DNA from 3 places in the Rossellomorea yichunensis genome. Region 3 is predicted to be linked to each of the others. Evidence: riboswitches for the same ligand, from Rfam matches in the RefSeq annotation. Region 3 holds a riboswitch; each other region holds the start of a gene.

Region 1 (6,340 bases), on a different contig from region 3:
TATTTATGAGAAATCTTCCCTTGAATACCTCAGCTTCAACAAAGGTACTTTGGATAAAATCGTATCCGCATTCGTCTTACACGAAGTTCCCGACTTGATCAAAGTATTTCAGGATTTACACGATATGCTGAAGGAAGATGGAATATGGCTGATCCTGGATTGGGAAAAGGTAGAATCAGAAATGGGACCGCCATTAGATCATCGGATTTCTTCCAGTGATCTCGATCGACAGCTCCAATCATCCGGATTCCATACAATTATAGGTCACTTGCATCCATCGGTTTATTACATTGTTGTCAGAAAAAATATTAGATAAGCCAGAAAGTATCTGAAGGGAGGGGAATGCCTATGACTGAACAATGGTACACTATAGGCTCCTTCACATTTCCGGCTTCATGGGCAGCTATTATCATTTCGTTCATACTCACTTTCCTGGTCCTCTACTTCTGGAATAGAAAGGCGAGCGACTGGTATTCGAATAGTATTTTTACTTTTTTACTCGTCTGGAAGCTGAGTTTGATTGTAGTTGATTTTCAAACGGTTATGGAGCATCCCATTACGATCCTCTATTTTCACGGTGGAGTCATTGGGTACTGGTTAGGACTGATAGCAGCCCTTGCCTACATATTTGTTAAAAAAGTAGATCATCCGGCTACTGTCATCATTTCATGGATGGTCACGGTTCTTGTCTTTGAAGCTGTCCTTCATATGCTTCATCACCACTATCTTCTAGCTGGTATTCAAGTGCTATTCAATCTATTGATCCTTGTCTTTTTTATTAAAAAAACCAGTGATCCAGGCGCCGATATCTGGGCAGGACAATTATTGGTTATGTTTACTTTAGTCCAGTTATTTCTAAGTGCCTTCATTGGCGGATTTGAATTGACCGTCACTGCCTGGACGTATCTGATCATGATGACTTATCTCATCTTTCTTTTAAACGTAAGGAGGAAACACAATGAATAAACGAAATTTTGCTTTGGCGATCGTTGCGCTTCTGATTGGCATTTTCTTAGCGAACTTCTTTCAGGATCAGCAGGAAAAGAAAGCTAGGGAAGAGGCCGCTCAATTAGCCAATGAATCCATGGATCTGTCTAATGCAGCGCAGGGGCTTGCAAAAGGGGACCGCGCTCCGGATTTTGAATTAACCACCTTAGATGATAAAGCCGTAAAGCTTTCAGATTATCAAGGTAAGAAAGTGATCCTGAACTTCTGGGCTACCTGGTGTCCGCCATGTAAAGCCGAAATGCCCCATATGCAGAGCTACTACGAAGAGAATGCAGAGAAAGAAAACGTTGAAATCCTCGCCGTCAACCTGACTTCCATGGACGATGGGGAAAAGGCTGTCCAGGAATTCATCGACGGCTACGAACTTACCTTCCCCATCCCAATGGATGAAAAGGGTGAAGTCGGAGACGAATACCGGGCGTTCACCATCCCGACCACCTACATGATCGACACCAAAGGCATCATTCAACACAAAATCGTCGGCCCCATGAACGAAGACATGATGGGTAAAATGGTCGAAGGAATGGAATAATGGAGAGGGACGGACCTCTGAATATCGATGTTTGACGTTATACGCTATGAGGTATTAAATGAATGTGATAAAAAAAGGAGGAGATGTGAACATGTTTCATTACACTAAAGAAGTCTCGATGACTGTGAAAGAAGCTGTGGAAGCGGTAGAATCCAACCTTAAAGATGAAAGCTTCGGTGTACTATGGAATCTCGATCTTGCTCAGAAACTGCAGGACAAAGGCCTTGATTTCAATGAAGAAGTAGTCGTATTAGAGGTATGTAATCCTCATGAAGCCAAAAAAGTACTGGAAGAAAGCATGCTCGTAAGCTACTTCCTCCCATGTAAAGTCACGGTATACACAGAAGGCGGTACAACCAAGATCGGCATGGCAAAACCAAGCAAGCTGATCGAAATGGTGGATAACGATAAACTAAAAAGCCTGGCATTGGATATTGAAAATCGTCTGATCGGATGTTTAGATAACGTTCAATAAACGGAAGGCACCTGTTGCAATTGGGCAGGTGTTTTTTTATTTCTTGCAATACATCCTACTCCTCACAATCTTCTGAATATGATACACTTTTAAAAATACATAGATTCAGGAAGGATGACAGAGATGAAATTCACAACAAAGGTCGTACATAGTCAGTTAAAAGGAACTGAGGAAATTCGCAGTAAGACGACTCCGATTTATCAAACATCCGCCTTTTCTTTTACATCTTTAGAAGAGTTGGAGGGTTTCTATGAAGGGAAATCCCCTTATCTCTATACGAGAACGGGAAATCCAAATACAGACGAGCTTGGTAAGATGGTGGCGGACTTGGAAGGAGCTCCAGCGGGTGTCGCGACTTCCTCTGGATTATCGGCCATCCTTGTAGGAATCCTCGCTGTAGTGCAATCAGGCGATCATATCATCGCCGCAGAAGATTTATACGGCGGTACGTTTCATATGTTGAAAGAAGAGCTTAAGACATTCGGCATTTCGTCTTCATTTGTTGATTTTACGAGTGTTGAAGAAATCGAGGAGGCACTGACACCACAAACGAAACTCCTATACAGTGAGACGGTGACGAACCCATTTATGCGAGTAGAAGATATATCAAGAATGGTTGAACTTGCTGAGAAACACAACCTGAAAACAATGATTGATAACACGTTTGCCACACCTTTTCTGCGCCAGCCTTTCTTAGAAGGGGTGGACCTGGTCGCACACAGTGCCACGAAGTATATCGGTGGACACAGTGATATCACAGCAGGAGTCGTAGTTGGAAAAGAAGAGCTTGTTCAAAAAGCGAGAGAAAAAGTCGTCAACATCGGTTCGAACTTAAGCCCATTTGAAGCGTGGCTGACTTGCCGTGGAGCGAAAACGCTGGCTCTTCGAATGGGAACCCAAGCAAGAAATGCCGAAGTTCTTGCGGCAGACCTTCGATCAAATGATTATGTGAAAGGAGTCTATTACCCAACCGATTTATCGGATAAAGGGAATGGCGCAATCGTAACAATCGAGCTATCCAACACATGTGATATAAGCACATTCTTCAAATCACTTGGATGGATTAAAATCATCCCTTCCCTTGCAGGTGTAGAGACAACGGTTTCTTACCCATTAGGAACGTCTCATCGTGCTCTACCGAAGGATGCGCAGGAAAAACTCGGAATAAATACACATGTCGTCCGCATATCGATAGGTATTGAAGACGGGGAAGACATCGTCGCTCAATTTAACGAAGCGATTGCAGCTTCTGCTAAAAATTAAATAATGTAAAAATTCTAAAAATACTCTTGACGTTGAGGTCGTTTACCCCTTATAATTCATCTCAACGCAAGAATTTTCACATTGACAACTACATGCTCTTATCCAGAGAGGTGGAGGGACTAGGCCCGATGAAACCCGGCAACCTTCATGTACGCAGTAATGCGTCACATGAAAAGGTGCTAATTCCTGCAGGCGATCTGCCTGAAAGATAAGAGGAGGACCCTATTAAATTAGACCCTCTTCTTAGGAAGAGGGTTTTTTATTTTTCCTCTTCTATCTTCTTAGGAAAATAAACTTCTTCGATTTTTCAGTTTCTGAGTTCAACAGGGGGATTTGGCCTGGTCGGTATTTAACTGTTAAAAAAATGCATTATATTAACAGTCAAATATCATTCCGAAATCAACAGTCAAATTATTACTTAAATTCAACAGTCAAAATTCCAACAAACTTTAACAGGCAAACGTCCAAAACATCCAATCGCAAAACGGAAACCCAAACACAAAACCATTTAGGAGGAATTTTCTATGACAAAATCATTCGATTTCGACACACTACTACTTCACGGCGGCCAGGAGCCCGACCCATCCACAGGTTCAAGGGCAGTGCCGATTTATCAAACGACATCCTACGTTTTTGATAACAGTGATCATGCAGCAAAATTATTTGCCCTTGAAGAGCCGGGAAACATTTATACCCGTATCATGAACCCGACAGTAGACGTGTTGGAAAAACGCCTTGCTCTTTTAGAAGGGGGAATCGGAGCACTCGGTGTTTCATCCGGAATGGCTGCCATCTCTCTATCAATCTTAAATATCGCCGGAGCAGGAGATGAAATTGTAGCGGCCACCAATCTTTACGGCGGGACCTATAATTTATTTTCGACCACACTTCCGAAATACGGAATCAAGGTTCATTTTGTAGATCCGACCGACCCTGAAAATTTCCGCAAAGCAATCACTCCTAAAACGAAAGCCGTATTCGCTGAGACAATCGGAAATCCAAGTCTACATGTGCTTGATATTGAAGCGGTAGCAAAAGTGGCTCATGACCATCACATCCCATTGATCATCGATAATACCTTTGCCACTCCATATGTATGTAAGCCGATCGATTATGGAGCCGATATCGTCATCCACTCTGCAACAAAATGGATCGGCGGTCATGGTACAGCAATCGGGGGAGTCGTCATTGACGGTGGGAAGTTCGATTGGGATCATGAAAAATTCCCGGGCTTCACGGAAGAGGACCGGAGCTATAACGGACTGCGCTATGCACAGGATGTGGGACCGGCAGCCTTTATTACAAAATTAAGAGTGCAGCTGCTTCGTGACTTAGGGGCGTGCTTAAGTCCACAGAACGCATTCCTTCTGTTGCAAGGATTAGAAACCCTGCATCTTCGCATCGAGCGTCATACGGAAAATGCTTTGAAGATTGCGGAGCATTTAGATCAGCATAATGGTGTCGCTTGGGTATCCTACCCTGGGTTGCCTCAGCATCCGTCACATAAACTTGCTCAGAAATATTTGAAAAACGGAGCGGGATCCATCGTCGTCTTTGGGATTAAAGGTGGTAGAGATTCCGGACGGAAAGTTGTCGATAACATCTCCCTTTGGTCTCACGTTGCCAACGTAGGGGATGCAAAATCACTGATCATCCACCCGGCTTCCACGACCCATCAGCAATTAAACGACCAGGAAATCCGTGCGACAGGGGTAACCGAGGATCTTGTGAGACTTTCTGTTGGATTAGAGTCTGCGAAGGACCTCATCGAGGACTTGGATCATGCCATTGAAGTGGCGTTGGAAACATCACGGGTATAATGGAAACTGGGGGATTTAACCCTAAAAACGTAATTGAAATCACTTTACAGGGTGAAAAAGTGGATTTTGGATACTATTTATAGGGTATCCGGGGTCTACTTAGGGGAGATATCAGCGAAAATCTGATTTTATCAGCGAAATTTCGAATATATCAGCGATAACGGACCATTTATCAGCGAAATTCCCAATATATCAGCGAAATCGGAATTTTATCAGCAAACAGGATGCACGCCGTCACCTCGAATGATAATCAGAATTATTGACGATAGCCCTAACGACAAATTCTCAACGCCCATAATGCCAAATACTCAAAAACCGAGTCCATAATCAACTGTTTTACACACGGGGGGAACCTGATCACCCCCGCCACAACACCAAAAAAAGGAGGTGGAGGAGTGGAGAAACCATACACATATGAAGTTAGCTCCATTACCATCCCATCCCTAACATTAGAGTCAGGCACCACGTTGAAAAATGTAGATCTTACGTATGAACGAACAGGAAACAAAGAAGGACCGGCCATCCTGGTTTGCCATGCCCTCACCGGGACCCATATCGTAAAGGGGACGAGTGAAGACCGCGGCTGGTGGGACGGACTGATCGGTCCGGGCTCGTATATTGATACCGACCATTTTAATGTGATTGCCTTTAATGTATTAGGAGGATGTGAAGGAAGCACGGGACCGGCGTCCACCAATCAAGAAACGGGAGAGCGTTACGGTCCGGACTTCCCGGGTATTACGATAAGGGACATGGTCCATGCCCAATATAAAGCTCTCCAACAACTTTCAATCGACCACATCGAAGCGGTCATTGGAGGCTCCCTGGGAGGGATGCAGGCCTTGGAATGGGGAGTCCTTTATCCTGCCTATATTAATAAAGTATTCGCCCTTGCCGTCACCCCTGCCTTAAATGATTACGGTCTCGCCTTTAATCACATCGGAATCACAGCGATTGAAGAGGACCCCGACTTTCAAAAAGGCCATTATCCACCAGGCTCCATTTTGAAAGGGTTGGAGATTGCCAGAATGGTTGGAATGGTCACATACCGGACTCAGGAGTTGTTCGATCATCGTTTCCAACGTGAAAAGCAAAACGAACTGTTCAATGTCGAAAGCTATCTCGATTACCAAGGAAAGAAATTAGGAAAGCGGTTTGACCCTAACAGTTACCTTATCTTGCTGAAAGCGATGAACTCACATGATATCGGAAGAGGAAGAGGAGGAACAGAAGAAGTAGCGA
Region 2 (6,340 bases), 420 kb from region 3:
AACTTTGTTAGAGAGCGGAGTGGATATCTATTTGTATGAAAAAGGATTTTTCCACGGTAAAGTGCTGGTCATTGATCATAAATGGGCTGATATTGGTACAGCCAATTGGGATCCACGGAGCTTCTACTTAAATGATGAAAGCAACTGCATCATTCGGGATGCAAAAGTTGCCGGCGAATTAGAATCACTCATCCATAAAGACATAAGTGATAGTAAAAAACTGACAATGAGGGATTTTAATGAACTCCCTGCCTGGGAAAAAGCGCTCCGTAAAACGCCTGAATGGATATATTATTATTTCTAAGAATAAATAATTTTATTGAATAAGAAAATATGGTAAAGTGATTTCATATCTTATAAAGAATACACCTTACTGAAGAAAGGGATTGTCCATGAGCGAGCTCTTGTTTGTATCTTTGTTTATTCTTTCGTTATTGGCTTTTAAGTTTTTTAACGTGTTAAAGAAGAAACATGTATCAAAGTCTCACAAGTCTGTAGCAGTTAGTATCGTGATCTTCTCTGTTATCGGCATGATGTTGACGGTCCTCTTTTATCTTCCAAATGCATCTTAAAGAAAGCAACGTCTATACACTGATTTAAGATATAAGGATTAAACACACGGGAGAAAGGTTCTTGTGTGTTTTTTGTTATAAAAGAATTGGTTGTCACTAATGGACAGCTATACTCAGTATGAAGTTGTTCATCTATACGTAGCTGCTTTCTTTCGGCAGTGAATTTGGTATGATAAGAGAAGGTTTATTTGATGTAAGCAAGATTGTGACTTAAGCATAAATCGTCGAACGTATAAATGTACGAAAGGCAATAAAGGAGAATATAGATGAAAGCTGCTATGATTTTTGACATGGATGGAACGTTATTTCAAACGGATCGTATTCTTGAAGCTTCACTTCATGATACCTTTCAACTACTTAGAGATGAAGGAATGTGGAAAGGGGATACACCTCTTGAAATATACAGAGAAATAATGGGTGTCCCTCTTTCTGTCGTGTGGAAAACACTTTTACCTCATCATTCCTTACATGAACATGGTAAAGTGAATGGTGTATTTCATGAAAAACTGATTGATAATATTCAGAATGGAAATGGGGCTCTCTATCCACATACGGAGGAACTATTAACTTATTTATCAGGGAGAGGGTTTTCAATCTTTGTGGCAAGCAATGGATATCCTCAGTATTTAAAGACGATTGTGGAGTACTTTCGTTTGGATAAATGGATCATGGACTGCTACAGCATTCAGGAAATACATTCAGATGACAAAGGGGAGTTGATTCGAAAAATCAAAGAGGATCATAATCTTACACATGGGGTTGTGATTGGAGATAGATTGTCTGACTTTAAAGGAGCAGAGGCAAATCACTTTCTTTCGATAGGTTGTGCCTTTGATTTTTCTCAGGAAAATGAATTAAGTGAAGCAGATATTGTTGTTGAAAATCTCTTGGAGGTTAAAGAGTATCTGGAGGAAATGAAATAAAGGAGGGATCCGGGTGGAGGATGAACAACTAGCCGTCTTTGATGAACACGGTAATAGAATTGGTGTAGCCAGTCGTTCCGAGGTGCATACAAAGGGATATTGGCATGAAACCTTTCATTGCTGGCTTGCGCACCTTGATGAAAGTAGGGGAGAGACCATTATTTATTTCCAACTGAGAAGTGATGAGAAAAAGGATTTCCCCCGCTTACTTGATATTACCGCAGCTGGACATATCCTGTCACAGGAGAATATTGAAGACGGTGTGAGAGAAGTTCATGAAGAGCTTGGACTACATATTACGATAGATGAACTGCAATCATTAGGAATTGTAAAAGGTCAGTTATTTCAACGGAATATGATCGATCGGGAACTCACTCACGTATTTCTTTATTCCAAGCCGGTTGCATATGACGAGTTTCAACTTCAGTTAGAAGAAGTGTCCGGTATTTTTCATTGTACTCTTCAAGACTTTAAGGCACTCGTTCAACAAACGAAAGAGGAAATCGATATAGAAGGATTTCTTGTTAATGAAACAGGGAAAAAGGATTTCATTAAGCAAAGGGTGAGTTACCATCACTTTGTTCCACATGAAAGGTCCTATCTTTTTGAAATTATTGAGCGCATATCGGCTCATCTTTAGAAATTAATTCGTACTTCCCATAGTCAATATGGTTAATAAAGGCTATTATAGTAATCTAGTATATACATAATGTGATAAGAGAGTAGGAGGACACACTTGAACGGCACAGCACATATGGCAATTGGAGCAGCAACAGGGTTTATTGTGGCCAACTCATTTGGATCTGGTCCTGACATAACGGCCGCACTTGTGGCAATAGGTGGGATATCCGGACTCATGCCTGATATGGATATTGACGGAAAACTTAGTAACAAGGTTACTTTTTCACCTAAAATGATCAGAGCAGTAGCACAAATCATTGGGTTTCTAATGATGGTATACAGCTATCTGGAAGGAATCGGGAAAGAACGATGGCTAGGTATTGGATATGGTGCAGGAATGATGATTCTCTCAAGTTTCATTACTCAGCGAAGAATGCTGATGATTACTGGCATCGGTGTGACAGCATGCGGTTGGCAGCTGAATGAAACATGGTTATGGTTGTTAGGTATCTATATTTTCTTTGCCTCATTCGTTTCACATCGAAGTTATACTCACTCTGTACTTGGAATCGTATATTATGGCGTGATTGCTCATTATCTAGAGTCATCTTTAATGATTGATGGGGTATTTGAAGCATGTGTAATCGGATATGCCAGTCATCTGATCGCCGATATGAAATTTCTTCCATTCAATAAGAGAGGCATAAAGCTTTTCCTTCCCCTTTCATCCAAAGAAATCTAAAATGTGTTTGCACCCACTTGACCATTATTTCCCTATACATTAAAATAATGGAAACACTTTAAATATGAAATGCGATGAGGAAGAAGAGTAGACGAACGAAACATTTCAGAGAGCTGATGGCTGGTGAGAATCAGTATGGTGAAATCGTTGAATGGGCTTTTGAGCATCCATGCTGAAATTAAGTAGGTTATGGCGGAAGGTCTCACCGATAAAAGAGACGATGTATCGAAGGCGACTTCTGTACAGATGAGTGCGTTTACTAAAGTGTAAGCGAATGAAGGTGGCACCACGGGTTTCCCGTCCTTTTTTAGAGGATGGGAAGCCCTTTTTGTGTTTATTTTTATTATTTTTCATCGGAGGGAATGGTTATGAAAAGACAAGTTCTGACTGGTATTAAACCAACAGGCCGTATTCATTTGGGGAATTATATTGGTGCAATCAAACCGGCATTACAATTGGCTGAGAACCAATCCTACAACACAGCTTATTTTGTTGCGGATTATCATGGTTTAACGAAGATACACGATAAGCATGAAATGAAAGAACTTTCTTATGGAGTGGCAGCAGCTTGGTTAGCATTAGGTTTGAATCCTGATCGAGCGATCTTTTATCGTCAATCTGATGTACCTGAAATCTTTGAATTGAGTTGGATTCTGTCTTGTTTTGCACCGAAAGGATTAATGAACCGTGCCCACGCATATAAATCATTGGTCCAAGAAAATAAAGAAAGCGGCAAAGATGTTGATGCTGGAGTCAATATGGGATTATTCACCTATCCAATTTTAATGGCAGCTGATATCCTCCTTTTTAAAACCGAGATGGTACCTGTCGGAAAAGATCAGATACAGCATGTTGAAATTGCACGAGACATAGCTGAAAGCTTTAACAAACAATATGGAGAAATATTTGTCATTCCTGAATATGTCATCCAAGAAGAAACGGCTGTTCTACCGGGACTAGACGGACGTAAAATGAGTAAAAGTTATAACAACACCATTCCATTATTTGAAGAATCAAAAAAGCTTCAAAAATTAATTAATAAAATCAAAACAGATTCATCACCCCCTGAGGAGCCCAAGGATCCTGACTCCTCCGTCATTTTTGCGTTATATAAAGAATTTGCAACTTCCGATCAAGTTGAAGAAATGAGAAGGAGATTTCAAGAAGGAATAGGCTGGGGAGATGCCAAAAAAGAGCTATTCCAAGTAATGAACTCTTTTATCGAAGAACCAAGATCGAAATATGAAGAACTGATGGCGAGTCCCCATATGCTTGATACCATCTTACAAACTGGAGCAAAAAAAGCACGGGAAAAAACAATCCCATTCATGAAGGAGATTAAAAGGAAAATAGGAATTTATCATTGAAATAGAACAGGGAGATGAAGCGCGATGATCATTTTGTTTTTCAGATAATTCATAATTCTCATTGACATTTCTTCTTCTTTGTTATAAGTTATGGGAAAGTTATTTTTCACAAAATCATATAGTTTCTTATCAAGAGAGGTAGAGGGACTGGCCCGAAGACACCTCAGCAACCAGCCAAAGTTTTAGGTATGGTGCTAATTCCAGCAAGTTGATGTCAACTTGGACGATAAGAGGGAGAACGAACGTACAAAACCTTCTTATTTTCATTAAGAAGGTTTTTTTGTTTTTTCCCTTTTCGTATTCAAGATAGAAAAGGAGAGAAGAAGGTTGAAAAAACATATTGATACAATGCTTGTCCAGGCGGGAAATCGAAAAGATCCTGCCACGGGTGCTGTGAGCTTACCCATTCATTTAGCGACTGCCTATGAACATAAGGGAGTTGGGCAATCGACAGGTTATGACTACACAAGAACAGGTAATCCAACCCGCGCCACCTTAGAAGACACCCTCACTCAATTGGAGGAAGGGCACAGAGGATTTGCCTTCAGCTCGGGGATGGCAGCGATTCAGGCTATCCTTAGCTTATTTTCCACCGGGGATGAATTGATTGTTTCAAAAGACCTATACGGCGGTAGCTACCGATTATTCGTACAGTATGAAGCACAATATAGGATCAAATTTCATTTCGTCGATACAAGTGATGCCGGCTCCATAGAAGAGCAAATTTCTAAGAGAACAAAGGCCATCTTCCTTGAAACACCAACCAATCCATTAATGAATGAAGCAAGTATTTCTGAGGTCGCCGGGCTCGCTAAGCATAACGGATTGCTTTTAATTGTAGATAATACTTTCTACACACCTATTCTGCAGAAGCCACTTTCTGAAGGAGCAGACATCGTTATTCACAGCGCCACGAAATACTTAGGGGGACATAATGACGTGCTGGCAGGTGTTGTGATTGTAAACACAGAGGAGTTGGCGGAAAAAATCTACACCATTCAAAATTCAATCGGTGCGGTTCTCGCCCCTTTTGATTGTTGGCTCTTATTAAGAGGAATGAAGACCCTTAGTCTCAGAATGGCACAGCACGAAAAAAACGCAAGAAAGTTAGCGAAGTATCTTGATGCCCATGAATGTGTAACAGACGTATTATATCCGGGAAAAGGTGGCATGCTTTCCTTTCGTATCGCAAAGGAAGAATGGGTTTCTCCCTTTCTCCAACACTTAAAAGTTATAACGTTTGCTGAAAGTTTAGGAGGGGTCGAAAGCTTTATCACCTATCCCGCCACTCAAACACACGCAGACATTCCTGAAGAAGAAAGAAAGAGTTTGGGTATCTGCAACAGACTCCTGCGGTTCTCTGTAGGAATTGAATTTATTGATGACCTGATAGAAGATCTGGAGAATGTTTTTCAACAATTGGAAAAAGAGGTGTTTACGTATGAGTAAAAAACCATTTTCACTTCAAACGTCACTCATTCATTCTCACGGATTTGATAAAGAAACAGGAGCGGTCTCTACACCGATTAATCATGCTACGACCTTTCATCAACAGGATTTTGATCAATATGGAACGTATGATTACAGCCGTTCGGGAAATCCGACGAGGGAAACCGTTGAAGAAACGATCGCGGAATTAGAAGGTGGAGTAAGAGGCTTTGCCTTTTCATCAGGGATGGCAGCAATCTCCACTAGCTTCTTATTATTGTCGAGTGGAGATCATGTTCTCGTATCAGAAGAAGTGTACGGTGGGACATACAGAATGATTACCGAGGTCCTCACTAAATTTGGAATTGAATATTCATTTGTGAATATGAAAGATCTACATGAAGTGGCTTGTTCAATCAAGCACAATACGAAAGTGATTTATATGGAGACACCATCCAATCCGCTTCTGAATATCACCGATATTGAAGGAGTCGTAAAGCTTGCCAAGGCTAATGGATGTTTAACTTTTCTTGATAATACATTTATGACTCCCCTGCTGCAAAGGCCGATCAGCCTGGGTGTGGATGTTGTGCTACACAGTGCCACGAAGTTTCTTGCGGGACATAGTGATGTCTTGGCAGGACTTGCCGTAACGGGAAATGAAGAGATTGCCGGGAAACTTGCTTT
Region 3 (6,340 bases):
ATGCCCAGGAAGTAAATAATGATGTTCATCCATTAATTTAAACAAGTGAAGCTTCGAATACTTTTTCACCAACTCGCCTTTTGAATTCGTAACTAGGAGTGTATTGGACACCCCCTCCTGGGATTTCTGCGCAACAGAACCACCTACAATGTGAATGGAATATTTCTTCGATAGTGCAGAAAGGAAGGAGGTAGAGTCTTTTGCTCCTTCATCAGCGATTTCATCCATTCTCGTAAGGTCATATCCAGTCGTCCACAGCTCAGGAAGCACAACGGTATTACAGCCGTCGTCACTTGCTTTTTTAACCCATTCTTCTACTTTTTGCTTGTTTTTTTCGGGATTCCCGAACACAATATCAATTTGTGCAAGACCTATCTTTTGAATCATTTCTTTCACCTCATTAATGACTTTTTGGAATTTATTCCTTTACATTCTTTATTTTCCGTTATATCATTTGTGACTAGAATTTGAAAGTAATTAATTTTCAAAAAAATGTAGTAGGTGAGCAAATGAAAACCTTTAGTAAAGCAAAGCGATTAGATTTATTACCTGAACAATTTTTCGCATCCCTCGCCAAAACAGTGAATGCTGTGGTCAAAGAGGGACATGATGTCATTAATTTGGGCCAGGGAAATCCGGATCAACCGACTCCTCAACATATTGTGGAAAAACTGACAGAAGCCGCAGCTTCGCCGTCCAATCATAAGTATCCTCCATTTCGTGGCTTATCGTCCTTTAAAGAGGCGATCTCTGCTTTCTACCTTCGTGAATATGGTGTGGAATTAGATCCGGAAACAGAGATCGCTGTGCTGTTCGGAGGAAAGGCGGGGTTAGTTGAAATCCCTCAATGTTTATTGAATCCTGGTGATGGGGTATTGGTGCCCGATCCCGGTTATCCCGATTATTTATCAGGGGTAGCATTGGCAGGTGCACGTATGATTAAAATGCCTCTACGTGAGGAGAATGGCTTTCTGCCTGATTATAGTGAACACTCCCGTAATGAGCTGGAAAATGCAAAGTTGATGTTTCTGAACTACCCGAATAATCCTACTGGAGCGACTGCCACAAAATCATTCTTTGAAGAAACAGTCACTCTTGCCAATCAGCATGATATTTGTGTTGTACATGATTTTGCCTATGGAGCGATAGGGTTTGATGGAAATAAGCCAATAAGTTTCTTGGAAACAGATGGAGCAAAGGATGTGGGGATTGAGATATATACATTATCGAAAACGTATAATATGGCTGGCTGGAGAGTGGGGTTTGCTGTAGGGAATAAGAGTGTCATAGAAGCGATCAACCTCCTTCAAGACCACTTATACGTGAGTCTGTTCGGTGCTATTCAAGAAGCGGCTGCCACAGCCCTTTTAAGTTCCCAGGAATGTGTGCATGCACTGGTAGCAACATACGAAGAAAGAAGAAAACTATTAATCTCCGGACTTCAGGAAATAGGGTGGGACGTAAAAGCTCCACAAGGTTCCTTCTTCGCCTGGCTGAAAGTACCTGAGGGGTTCACCTCTGTAGAGTTCTCTACTTATTTACTTGAAGAAATCAAAGTCGCTGTAGCCCCGGGGGTAGGTTTTGGTGAATTCGGTGAAGGGTATGTGCGCGTAGGACTATTAACCACAAATGAGCGGATAAAAGAAGCGATTTCACGTATAGAAAATTTAGAATTATTCCACAAAAGGGATTGACAGAAGGTGAAATTGGTGCAATAATCCAACTGAAATAATGAATAATGAAATTCTTATCAAGAGCAGGCGGAGGGACCAGCCCTATGAAGCCCGGCAACCGACTTATTCAAGCACGGTGCTAATTCTTGCAGCTATTAAGCTGACAGATAAGAAAGAGCGAAATTATCAAACCTCTTCTTATTTGGAAGAGGTTCTTTGTTTGCCCAGGCCTATGAAATCAACTTGCGGCTAAGAATAGCATTTTCAAAAGGAGGAAGGACAACAATGAGTGAAGTGATAGCCACATATGAAATAAATGGAAAGAGTGGTTCGTTCGATAAAAAGGCAGAGGGGATCGCCCTGGGATTGACGGTCGGTTCATGGACGGACTTACCGCTCCTGGAACAGGATCAATTGCGCAAGTACAAGGGGAGGGTCGTTTCCGTGAAGGAGTGGGAAGAGGAAGATGGCCCCAGAGGCAAGGTTCAAATTGGCTATCCCGGTCATAATTATTCAAATGATATCCCAGCTATCCTTACTACGGTATTCGGCAAGCTTTCCCTGGATGGTGAAGTGAAATTAGTAGATGTAGAGTTTTCCAGTGACTTAAAAAAAGCCTATCCTGGACCACGGTTTGGAATAGAAGGAATCAGGAAGCTAACGGGTGTACAAGACAGACCCTTGTTAATGAGCATCTTTAAAGGTGTAATCGGAAGGGACCTTCCCTACCTTGAAACCCAATTAAGGGCACAGGCTCTTGGGGGAGTTGACGTAGTAAAAGACGATGAAATTCTCTTTGATAATTCACTGACTCCTTTCACTGAGAGGATCAATATCGGGAAAAGAGTGTTACACGAGCTGTTTGAAGAGACAGGTAAGAAAACGATGTATGCTGTAAACCTGACTGGAAGGACTTCAGAATTACGTGATAAAGCAAGAAAAGCACGTGATCTAGGAGCCCATGCCCTTTTATTCAATGTATTTTCTTACGGGCTGGATGTTCTACAGGAATTAAGGGAGGACCCTGAGATCAGGCTGCCGATTATGGCCCATCCTGCATTCGCAGGTGCTGTTGCTTCATCTCCTGCATATGGTGTGAGCTATTCTTTATGGTTAGGGAAATTCCTGCGAATGGCCGGAGCTGATTTTTCTTTATTTCCATCTCCATACGGAAGTGTCGCACTAGAGAAAAGCAAAGCTCTATCCGTAAGCCATGAGTTAACGAAGGATGACGACCATCTAAGAAGAGTATTGCCCGTGCCGTCAGCAGGCATTCATCCTGCGCTTGTCCCGCTTTTGATGAAGGATTTTGGTGTAGATTGTGTCATTAATGCAGGTGGTGGCATCCACGGTCACCCAGATGGGGCAATTGGAGGGGGAAAGGCATTCGTCCAAGCAATTGATGCAGTTTTAAGAGATGAGTCCCTGACTGATGCTTCAGATTCCCATGATGAGCTTCGTAAAGCACTATCCCTATGGGGAGAGGAGGTAAAGGTATAATGACGCGTCCGATCATTTTCTGTGATTTTGATGGAACAATTACAGAAACGGATAATATCATTTCGTTGATGAAAACCTTTGCTCCTCCAGAATGGGAACCTGTCAAAGACGACATCTTAAATAAGTCGTTGTCCATTAAAGAAGGAGTCAGCAAGCTGTTTTCACTCATTCCTTCATCACAGAAAGAGGAAATGATTCAGTATCTATTAGACACAGCAGTCATACGTAAAGGGTTTAAGGAATTTGTAGATTATACAAAGGAACAGGAGATTCCTTTGTATATCGTTAGCGGTGGAATTGACTTTTTTGTTCATCCTTTACTAAAAGAATTTGGGCCTTTTAATGGGGTTTATTGTAATGAAGCAAGCTTTAACGACTCAACCATAGTGATTCATTGGCCACATCCATGTGATGATCACTGTGAAAGTAAAGGTTGTGGATGCTGCAAGCCTTCCATCTTGAGGATGTTGTCTTTAACAGAAGATACGGAGGTCATTGTGATAGGGGATTCTGTCACAGATATCGAAATGGCAAAGCTTGGAGATACTGTGATCGCCAGAGATTATTTGGCACATACATGCGAAGAAAAAGGAATCCCCTATTATCCGTTTGAATCCTTTCAAGATTGCATGAAAGTCATAAAAAAAGGAGTGAAAATATGAATTCCTATCAATCTCAATGGGAAGAACTCGCTGATATCAAAAGGGAACTGGCAGAGAGGGATTGGTTTATGGGAACGAGCGGGAATCTTGCCATACGAGTGAATTCTATACCTGCTGCGTTCCTGGTTACGGCAAGTGGAAAGGATAAAAGGAAACAAACCGATGAAGATTTCCTGCTCGTAAATGCTCAAGGTGAGGCCATTCAGGATACTACTGCACGACCATCGGCCGAAACATTGCTGCACAGTCATGTTTTCACAGAAAGCTCAGCAGGATGCAGCTTACACGTCCATACTGTGGCGAATAATGTAATCAGTGAACTGTATGGGGATGAAGGTGTCGTCACATTTAGAAACCAAGAATTAATAAAAGCGTGGGATAAATGGGAGGAAGATGATTCTTTATCCATTCCAATCATTCGTAATCATGCACATATCCCGACGCTTGCCCGGGAGTTTCAATCCTTTATTAAAGAAGACAAAGGGGCGGTGCTCATTCGCAACCACGGTATAACGGTATGGGGAAGAACCGGTTTTGAAGCTAAGAAACTATTGGAAGCTTGTGAGTTTTTATTTCAATATCAACTCACTCTTTTATCTTTAACGAATTCGAGAGCAATTACTAAAGGAGGAGTCAGATTATGACGACAATTAAAATTCAAGGGAAAAACCAAGTCATTGATAATCAAGAAGAAGTAGTGAAGTATTTAAGTGAACAAGGAGTCATTTATGAACGTTGGAATATCGAAAAGCTCGTAGAAGGTCTAAGGGACCAATTTGCTTTAACCGAAGAGGATAAAGCCGAAATTCTGTCTACTTTTAAAGAGGAAATTGAAGATATTTCAGAGCGAAGAGGATATCAGGCTTGGGATGTGATCTCCCTTTCCGAGCGCACACCAAATCTTGAAGAACTTTTAAGGAATTTCCTACAGGAGCACCATCACACTGATGATGAAGTCCGTTTTATTGTAAACGGCCATGGCGTATTTGTCATTCAAGGAAGTGATGGTGATTTCTTTGAAGTGCATCTGAACCCGGGTGACTTAATTTCAGTCCCTGAAAACATCCGCCATTATTTTACATTAAGCGAAGATAAGCAAGTAGTTGCCGTCCGTATTTTCGTCACGCAGGAGGGATGGGTACCAATCTATTAAAATATTTTTCAGGATAGACAAAGAGTAGAATCGATTGTCTATCCTTTTGTTTTTATCAGGGGAGATATTTGACGGAAAATGTCTAATTAAGAAACATTACTAGTTATTTTGTCTTGTTTTGCGAATCTATTTACTTTTCTGATAATACTTGCGATAATGCTCAAGTAACGATTTAACTTAATAAAGGCTAGGAGCTAAAAAGGAGTTTATTAGAAATGGGTCGTCTACTAAAACAGAAGTGGTTATTAATGAGAATTAATCAAAAACGTTCAGAAATGATTGGGTTGGGAGAGAGTTTAGGATTATGTGCAGCGGAGACAATCAAATGCAGTCAGCAATTAGATCAGCTTTTGAACGACTATGAAAAGTGCACAAATAAGATTGTATCAATAACCCTCCAAGAAACATCAAACGAATTTGGGCAATACATTAAGAACTTATTAAAACGAACTGCTTCTTGAGACTATTCATCAAGTTCTTCCCTCACCATTAAAGGTTTATCAGAAAAAACAAATCTCCAACAAAATCCACACTTATATCAAAACAATCAACTTAATTTGTCGTTATTTAATAAACGAGGGACGGTGCGCAATATGCAAACCGTCCTTCGTTTATTGTATACTGAGGGGTCTATCGTATTTGACAATAACAGCTTTTATTTGTATAATATTTTGAAACTGAGATATTTAATTTTTAAAGGAATGAATGCCATGATCGAACCTCAGGATACAAAACAATCATTAAAGCTTTTCATTGTCTTGTCAAGAGCTTTCAAAGCCTTAAATGAAGAGATAAATAAAAACATTCAGGAGAACGGTTTGAATCCTACTGAATTTGCCGTCCTGGAGCTTCTTTATCATAAGGGAGATCAGCCTTTGCAACAAATTGGCGGTAAGATTCTATTAGCTTCCGGCAGCATAACGTACGTGGTGGATAAGCTTGAACAAAAGGGCTACCTGAAGCGCAATGCTTGTCCCAAGGACCGTCGTGTTACGTATGCTCAAATAACAGAAAGCGGCAGAAAGTTAATTGATGAGATATTCCCCAATCACGAAAATCGGATTCATGAACTGATGTCAGCTCTATCTCCTGATGAGAAGAAAGAAACGATAGAAATGCTGAAGAAATTAGGATTATCGATTAAAGACTTGTCGTACTGAGTCGATCTTCCTGTACCCCGTCTTTCACGAGACGGGGCTTTTATTTTGTATAAAAGCACGTCTCTTCTCTATCGATTCCATTATTTCTATTTCTTGAAATTCGATATTACAATAAACAGGAGATTTTCTATCATAGGTCGAATTACTATAATCGGGATTATATTAAGAGGAGGCACTAGTATGAAGTTTGAT

What was found. Region 3 has a riboswitch for S-adenosylmethionine ahead of RSX31_RS01830 (2,3-diketo-5-methylthiopentyl-1-phosphate enolase). Riboswitches for the same ligand answer to the same signal wherever they lie in the genome.
Region 1: another riboswitch for S-adenosylmethionine. It lies ahead of RSX31_RS15690 (homocysteine synthase); the one in region 3 lies ahead of RSX31_RS01830 (2,3-diketo-5-methylthiopentyl-1-phosphate enolase).
Region 2: another riboswitch for S-adenosylmethionine. It lies ahead of RSX31_RS03875 (methionine biosynthesis PLP-dependent protein); the one in region 3 lies ahead of RSX31_RS01830 (2,3-diketo-5-methylthiopentyl-1-phosphate enolase).

The regions. Positions count from the first base shown of each region.
Region 1 covers NZ_JAVYAD010000005.1:361,718-368,057, reverse strand. Annotated here, with positions in the region: gene RSX31_RS15715 (class I SAM-dependent methyltransferase) at 1-316, shown strand, start outside; gene RSX31_RS15710 (hypothetical protein) at 349-966, shown strand; gene RSX31_RS15705 (peroxiredoxin family protein) at 959-1,540, shown strand; gene RSX31_RS15700 (DUF302 domain-containing protein) at 1,632-2,015, shown strand; gene RSX31_RS15695 (trans-sulfuration enzyme family protein) at 2,139-3,278, shown strand; SAM riboswitch class I at 3,374-3,493, shown strand; gene RSX31_RS15690 (homocysteine synthase) at 3,803-5,098, shown strand; gene metX (homoserine O-acetyltransferase MetX) at 5,494-6,340, shown strand, end outside.
Region 2 covers NZ_JAVYAD010000001.1:780,420-786,759, forward strand. Annotated here, with positions in the region: gene cls (cardiolipin synthase) at 1-304, shown strand, start outside; gene RSX31_RS03850 (hypothetical protein) at 393-572, shown strand; gene RSX31_RS03855 (HAD hydrolase-like protein) at 839-1,495, shown strand; gene RSX31_RS03860 (NUDIX hydrolase) at 1,509-2,135, shown strand; gene RSX31_RS03865 (metal-dependent hydrolase) at 2,232-2,858, shown strand; T-box leader at 2,924-3,166, shown strand; gene RSX31_RS03870 (tryptophan--tRNA ligase) at 3,227-4,225, shown strand; SAM riboswitch class I at 4,349-4,458, shown strand; gene RSX31_RS03875 (methionine biosynthesis PLP-dependent protein) at 4,553-5,674, shown strand; gene metC (cystathionine beta-lyase) at 5,667-6,340, shown strand, end outside.
Region 3 covers NZ_JAVYAD010000001.1:360,566-366,905, forward strand. Annotated here, with positions in the region: gene RSX31_RS01820 (carbon-nitrogen family hydrolase) at 1-387, opposite strand, end outside; gene RSX31_RS01825 (pyridoxal phosphate-dependent aminotransferase) at 510-1,694, shown strand; SAM riboswitch class I at 1,745-1,847, shown strand; gene RSX31_RS01830 (2,3-diketo-5-methylthiopentyl-1-phosphate enolase) at 1,959-3,173, shown strand; gene RSX31_RS01835 (2-hydroxy-3-keto-5-methylthiopentenyl-1-phosphate phosphatase) at 3,173-3,835, shown strand; gene RSX31_RS01840 (methylthioribulose 1-phosphate dehydratase) at 3,832-4,479, shown strand; gene RSX31_RS01845 (1,2-dihydroxy-3-keto-5-methylthiopentene dioxygenase) at 4,476-4,988, shown strand; gene RSX31_RS01850 (aspartyl-phosphate phosphatase Spo0E family protein) at 5,204-5,449, shown strand; gene RSX31_RS01855 (MarR family winged helix-turn-helix transcriptional regulator) at 5,690-6,148, shown strand; gene RSX31_RS01860 (M3 family oligoendopeptidase) at 6,329-6,340, shown strand, end outside.